Regions from separate parts of the Brevibacterium pigmentatum genome, predicted to be linked through region 1. Evidence: predicted binding sites of a transcription regulator. Region 1 holds the regulator's gene; each other region holds the start of a gene.

Region 1 (2,262 bases):
CGCTGTCGTTCACCGAAGCGATCAACGGTGCCTCGGTGAAACTGAACATGCCGGGTGGGAAGCCGCTGACCGTGCGGACGCCGATCGGGGTCAAGGACGGGCAGAAGATCCGCCTGGCCGGCAAGGGCAAGGCCAGCCCCAACGGCGGCGAGCCCGGTGACGTCATCCTCACCGTGCACGTGAGCCCGCACCCGGTCTTCACCCGCGATGGTGACAACCTGCGGATGGATCTGCCGATCAGTTTCGACGAGGCGGCCCTCGGCGCCGAGGTCAAGGTGCCGACTCTGGGTGGAATGCCCGTCAAGGTCAAGGTCGCACCGGGTACACCGTCGGGACGGACCCTGCGCGTGCGGGGCAAAGGTGTGAAGACGAAGAAGGGCACCGGCGATCTGCTGGCGACAGTCGAGATCGTGGTGCCGAAGAACCTGTCCAAGGAAGCCAAGCAAGCGGTCGAGTCGTTCAAGGCCGCCACTGAAGGTGAGGATCCACGCGCCGGCTTGGTGGACAAAGCCAAGGCCAGTTGAGGTGGTGAATCACAATGCACATTTCATCGAGTGCGGCGGTGTATGTCATCTCGGTGGCCGCGGATCTGGCGGGTATGCACCCGCAGACGCTGCGGCAGTATGACCGACTGGGTCTCGTCTCTCCGGAACGCACTGCGGGCCGGGGCCGGCGTTATTCCGGGAAGGACATCGCCAAGCTGCGACTGATCCAGCAGCTGTCGCAGGACGAGGGAGTCAACCTCGTCGGGATCAAGAAGATCATCGACCTGCAGAATCAGGTCGATGCGCTCAGGAGCCGCAATGAAGAACTCGAGGACGAAGTTCGGGCACGCAGGTCGGCACAGGAACGCGATGCGCGCGTCTTCGCGGCCGGCACCGTGGGCGGAGACGTCGTCTCGATCTCAAGGGGACGACGCCCACAGGGTCGCCCTGAACCGGGAGCCCTGGTGCTGTACAACCGGTACCGCCGCAGCTGATCCTGACGAGGCCCGACTGGGACGCTGAGAACAGCGCCGAGGCGGAGTGCGAACCGAACTTTCGGTGCGCACCCCGCCTTTTCGCGTTGCTCGACGAATCCAGTTCATTGCGGCGCAGAAAAGTACACGTGTTGTGCGACACTGACTCTGTGAACGAGAAAGAGAAGGTTCGACAGGTCGCCGACAGCGCCGATTCGGCGGCTCAGGAGGCCGCGGACAGCCGCTGGTTCGAGCGGGTGGCCCGTGCGGGGTTCATCGCCAACGGATTGGTCCACGCGATCCTCGGCGCAACTGCGATGACGGTCGGATTGGGGCAGGGCGGCGGAGAAGCCGATCAGGCCGGAGCGGTCGGGCAGATCGCGTCGCAGCCCTTCGGCATGGTGCTGATCGTCGTCTGCTTCCTCGGCTGTGCACTGATGGCGCTGTGGTGTCTGGTCAATGCGTTCTTCGGCTCAGCTTCGCTGCGTGATGCCGGGACCACGGACCCGCAGAAGAAGCAGGGGCGGAAGCAGTGGATCGACTTCTTCACCATGGTCGGTTCCGCCATCGCCTATGTGGTGGTTGCCGCGACCTTCTCCCAATTCGTCTTCGGCGGGGGAGCCGACTCGGGGCAGTCGAGCTCTCAAGCCTCGACAAGTGTGGCGAAGGCGCCGGGCGGACTGTACATCCTCATGGCTGTCGGCGTCGTGATTGCGATCATCGGAATCGTGTTCTGTATCAATGGTCTGCGACGGAAGTGGAAAGAGGAGCTGCGTCGACCGCGCAGCGCGATCACCCGCTTCCTCATCGGATTCACCGGTGTCGTCGGCTACCTGGGCAAGGGCGTTACGCTGCTGTCGGTGGGCATCCTCATCGTGGTGTCCGCTGCGACCGGTGATCCGGAGGAATTCACCGGCATCGACGGAGCGCTCAAAGGTATGCGAGATCAGCCGTTCGGGCCGTATCTGCTGTTGGCCGTGGGCCTCGGCCTGGTCCTTTACGGAGTCTTCCTCGCCCTGCGCTCGAGGTACGACCGCATGGAATGAGCCGTCTTCTGCTTCGCTGCAGATAGACGAAGAAGGGCGCGAACCCGGTTGGGTTCGCGCCCTTCGTCTCAGGCCCAGCTCAATCGAGTTGGCACGATCTCACTTGATTCGCTCTCAGATCTCTGCGGGATCCTGGGCGACCTTCTTGCGGCGCATGGTCAGGGCGACTGCGACTCCACCGATGAGGAGGAGGCCGGCGCCGCCGACGAGGCCGGTCAGCTCGGTACCGGTGCGAGGCAGGTCGCCGCCGTTGCCGGC
Region 2 (2,262 bases), 1.3 Mb from region 1:
TCGTCGACGAAGACGATCATGTCTCCGTCGTCCGCAATCTCGTTCAGAGCTCCGGTCAGGCGCTCCTCGAAGTCACCGCGGTAGCGGGTGCCGGCGAGCATTCCGGGCATGTCGAGGGCGATGATGCGTTTGCCCTGCAGCTGCTTGGGCACGTCACCCGAGTGGATGGCCTGGGCGAGGCCTTCGGCGACCGCGGTCTTGCCGACGCCAGCTTCGCCGAGGAGGACAGGGTTGTTCTTCGTCCGGCGGGCGAGGATCTCGATCGTCTGCTCGATCTCCTCTGCACGGCCGATGACGGGATCGAGCTTGCCTTCGGCTGCGAGTTCGGTGAGGTCGGTGCCGAACTTCTCCAGCACGGATTCCTGACCGTCCTCGCCCTCGGCCTCCTGGCCGGGGTGCATGCCTGCGGCTTCTGCGGCCTCGGCTCCGGCCTGGAGCGCGGCCTGGGTGACTCCCGCCTGGGCGAGGATCCGACCGGCGGGCATCTCCTGATTGAGCACGAAGGCGAAGAACATGTGCTCCGGATCGATGTAGGTCGACCCGAAGGCTCGCGCCACCTGGTAGGCGTCGAGCAGGGCGCGCTGGGCCGAACCGGTCAGAGTGGGCGTGGAATCCGCCTCGGTGTCGGTTGCAGCCGGAAGGCGCTCTTCGATCGCGTGGGCGATGGCCTCGGGGTCGGCGCCTGCCTGGCGCACGGCGGAGATTCCGGGTTCGGAATCGACCATGGTGCGCAGGATATGGAGTGCGTCGACCTCGGACTGGCCGTGGCGGCCTGCGAACTCCGCGGCCGCTTCGATGACCTCATGGCTGCGCTTGCTCAGCAGTCGGTTGATGTCGACGGAACGGCCTCGGCGGGCTCCGGTCTGTCCCTGGAGGAAACGAGCGAGGAACTCGTCGAACGAGTCTCCGCCCGAGCCTGCGGGTCCGAAGAATGTGGCCAAAGCTGACCTCCTCTTTCAGAGTTGAGCGTATACGACTCAATCAACAGGGCAGCGGCCGCCGTTATTCCCGAGGAGGTTGAGGTCGCCGTCACACGCAGTGACCGGCCAGCGCGCGGTCAGCCCTTCGAGGGCCACCCGTTCGGCTTGCACCCCTGCAGACCCTTCGTCTGCTGCTGCATGAGCGGAGCGGTCTCGCCAGGCCCCGGGCACGACTCGTGTCCGTGGCCGAGCGCGTGACCGACCTCGTGGTTGATGAGGTACTGCCGGTACTGGACGATGTCGTCGAATTCGTCCGTGGCAGACACCCAGCGCTTGGCGTTGAGGATGACGTTGGGGCCGTTGCGGCACGAGAGCTTGCCCAGGGTGCGCAGCGGCAGGCACATCTCGTCGACCGTGTCGGGGCTGGCGATGGAGATCATCGTGTCCTGGCCTTCGTCGACGAGTTCGATGGAGACATCGTCCATGTCCTGCCAGCCGCGTTCGTCCTGGAGGGTCTTGATAATGAAGTCGCCTGCCTCATCGACGTCGATGGGCAGGTTGTCTTCGACACGCAGGGCGACCTTGAAGGTCTTGCCGTCGTCGCGGTTGGGTCCGGTCTCGTCCTTCGGCCGGTCCCATTCGCCGCTGCCGTGGGTGTCGATATCGCCTTCGCTGACTCCGGCCGCTCCGGCGTCCTCGACGTTCGCGGTCTTCGTGGGCGTGGGCGACGCGCTCGACTCGTCGCCGGCGGTCTCGCTCGGGTCCGGCGATGCGGCCTGTGTTTCGGCCGCTTTCGGAGTCGGTCGGGTCTCCTCGTGGGCCGCGGGCGCGCAGGCGCTCAGTCCGATGAGCAGCGAGACTGCGGTAAGCGAGGTCAGGGTGCGGAGACGTGGGCGGGAGGCGAGGCGGTTTCGACTGAGCACGCCTGCGAGTCTAGCCGCAGCACGCGACGATAAGGCTGATTCGCCGAGAAACGGGCTGAGTGTCGAGACACGCGTGCGCACCCCCGTGTCTCGACACGCAGCGCGTTTTTCGACGAGATCAGAACTCGAGGACGCCGCCGGGACCGCGCAACTGCGCGCGCAGACGACAGTCCGACCCCTCGACCACCGTGGTGTCACCGGCCCCGAGCACCTCGAGCACCTGCTGCGCCGCCTCGGGCTCCGGGGATTCCACACGGAATTCGAGCAGCTCAAGGGTGGGCAGGGCCGCCTCGGCGGGATGGACGGATTCGCCCCAGTCGATGAGGAACGGCTGCGCACCCTCGTGCGGCAGCGGAGAACGCGTGGTCAGCCGCCACTCGAGACGGTCGCCTTCGGCAGTATCGCGGGCCATGTCCTGG
Region 3 (2,262 bases), 150 kb from region 1:
TGCCCGCGTCCATCGATGAGTCCCCGCCGGCGCCGGCGCCGACGATCGTGTGGAGCTCGTCGATGAAGGTGATGATCTGCCCGTCGGAGTTCTTGATCTCCTCGAGCACGGCCTTGAGCCGCTCCTCGAACTCGCCGCGGTACTTCGCACCGGCGACCATGGCGGACAGGTCGAGGCTGATCAGCGTCTTGTCCCGCAGCGATTCGGGCACGTCTCCGGCCACGATCCGCTGGGCCAGGCCCTCGACGACGGCGGTCTTGCCGACGCCGGGATCACCGATGAGGACGGGGTTGTTCTTCGTCCTGCGCGAGAGCACCTGGACGACGCGGCGCACTTCCTTGTCGCGGCCGATCACCGGGTCGAGCTTGCCTTCGCGGGCGGTGGCGGTGAGGTCGACACCGAACTTCTCCAGCGACTGCATGGTCTCCTCGGGGTTCTCCGAAGTGACCTTCTTGCCTCCGCGCAGTTCGGGCAGGGCCGCAAGCAGTGCGTCCCGGTTCGCCCCATTCGCGCGCAGCGTCTCACCGGCTCCGTCATCTCCGGCCGCCGCTGCGAGCAGCAGGTGCTCGGTCGAAACGAACTGATCGCCCAGGGCGGTCATCTCCTCCTGCGCGAGGTTCATCATCTCGAGTCCGGCGCGGGACAGGCCCGGCTGGCTGACCGAGGCTCCGCTGACCGTGGGGAACCCGCCGATCACTGCTTCAATCGCGGTGAGCACCGACTGCGGGTTGGCGCCGACCTTCGTCAGCAGGGCCGAGGCCAGGGAGTCGGGCTGCTTGAGCAGCGCGGCCACGAGGTGGGCCGGTTCGATCTGGTTGTTGTGCCGGGCGACGACGTCGTTGACCGCAGTCTGCAGCGCCTCCCGGGATTTGGTTGTCATCTGTGCGTCCATCTGCGCATCTCCTTCTTAAGATTCTGGGCTGATTTGAACTCTCACCAAGAACAACATCGACAAAGTTGAGTCTATTCCGCTCAACTTTGAATTTCCAGAGGAATCTTCGTCGAAGTATCCCGCCCGGATGTGTGCCCCTGCCCCACCGGGACCGGCCCGGAATCCCGTCCGGTCGGGACCGACCAGCCCCTACCGCGTGATGACTGACTGGAGGTCGAAGCGGTGGAGCACGCGGTCGGCGATCTCCGGATCGGTGCCGCGTTCGCGCCGGGCCTTGAGCACCGCGGCACGCGCAGACTGCATGGCCTTCTTCTGCACCTGCATCATCTGCTCCCGGTGCTCCTTGAACGCCATCGCCTGTTCCGAACTTGCCTGGTCGTCGGTGGTTCCGCTGAGCTGATCATGGAGGACCTTGAACCTGGCCCGCAGCGGTTCGATGACGTCGTCGGGCAGGGTGTCATCGTTCTTGACCTCGCGCATCGCGGCCTTATAGGCGCGCAGGGCGATGTCCCTCGTCGCCTGATGCTCCTTCTCCGCTTCGTCGTCGATGCCGAGGACGGCGACGACCGTCGGAAAGCTCAAGCCCGCCAGCACCAGTGTGACCAGCAGGGCCACCGCAACCGCAACGACGATATAGGACCGGCCGGGGAACGGAGCGCCTGCGCTCGTCGTGGCCGGGATCGACAGAGCCAGGGCAACGGTGGCCAGACCGCGCATCCCGCCCCAGGTCATCAGAGTCGCATCGCGAACGCTCAAAGGCGCGGCATCCGGATCCTCCTCGCGTCTCTTGCGTCCGACCACCACCGAGGTGGCGGCTCCGAATCCGATGATCATCAGCAGTGTGGTCATGCCAGTCCTTCCGAACCGCTCCCACTGGGGCGGATGTGTCCGGAGGCGGGCGGAAAATGTCGGCGCAGATTCCGCGCCGGGCCCGGTGACCTTTGGCAGAATGAGGCTATGTCGGAATCAATTGTATTCGCGCAGCTCGACGGCGGGGTCGCGTCCGTGACGATCAATCGGCCGTCCACGCGCAACGCGCTGTCGCTGACGGTCATGGAAGACCTCATCGACACCCTCAACGAGGTGGCCGACCGCACCGATGTCCGCGCGGTCATCTTGTCGACCGCCGGCCATGTGTTCAGCTCCGGTCATGACCTCACCGAGATCCGCGGGGCCGACCATGAGACGCAGCAGGTTACGTTCGATGCCTGTGCCCGACTGATGCAGCTCATCCAGACCATCCCGCAGCCGGTCATCGCGCAGGTGCAGGGAGTGGCCACGGCGGCCGGCTGCCAGCTGGTGGCGACCTGCGATCTGGCCGTTGCCGCCGAGTCGGCCAGATTCGCAACTCCGGGAGTGAAGATCGGTCT

The links. Region 1 encodes HspR, which represses chaperone genes until heat shock. Its sites were predicted from a motif close to AAGTTGAGTCNNNNNGACTCAACTT; they were not measured.
Region 2: GUY30_RS03900 (ATP-dependent Clp protease ATP-binding subunit) is a predicted target of HspR. The motif match lies at 960-984, and genes of this name have one in related genera.
Region 3: clpB (ATP-dependent chaperone ClpB) is a predicted target of HspR. The motif match lies at 955-979, and genes of this name have one in related genera.

What each region holds. Positions count from the first base shown of each region.
Region 1 is NZ_CP050153.1:3,471,438-3,473,699, reverse strand. It holds gene GUY30_RS15840 (DnaJ C-terminal domain-containing protein) at 1-524, shown strand, start outside; gene GUY30_RS15835 (heat shock protein transcriptional repressor HspR) at 539-979, shown strand; gene GUY30_RS15830 (DUF1206 domain-containing protein) at 1,129-2,004, shown strand; gene GUY30_RS15825 (LPXTG cell wall anchor domain-containing protein) at 2,119-2,262, opposite strand, start outside.
Region 2 is NZ_CP050153.1:898,029-900,290, reverse strand. It holds gene GUY30_RS03900 (ATP-dependent Clp protease ATP-binding subunit) at 1-941, opposite strand, end outside; gene GUY30_RS03895 (DUF3152 domain-containing protein) at 1,058-1,843, opposite strand; gene GUY30_RS03890 (VOC family protein) at 1,962-2,262, opposite strand, start outside.
Region 3 is NZ_CP050153.1:3,625,283-3,627,544, reverse strand. It holds gene clpB (ATP-dependent chaperone ClpB) at 1-892, opposite strand, end outside; gene GUY30_RS16455 (cation:proton antiporter family protein) at 1,082-1,741, opposite strand; gene GUY30_RS16450 (enoyl-CoA hydratase) at 1,850-2,262, shown strand, end outside.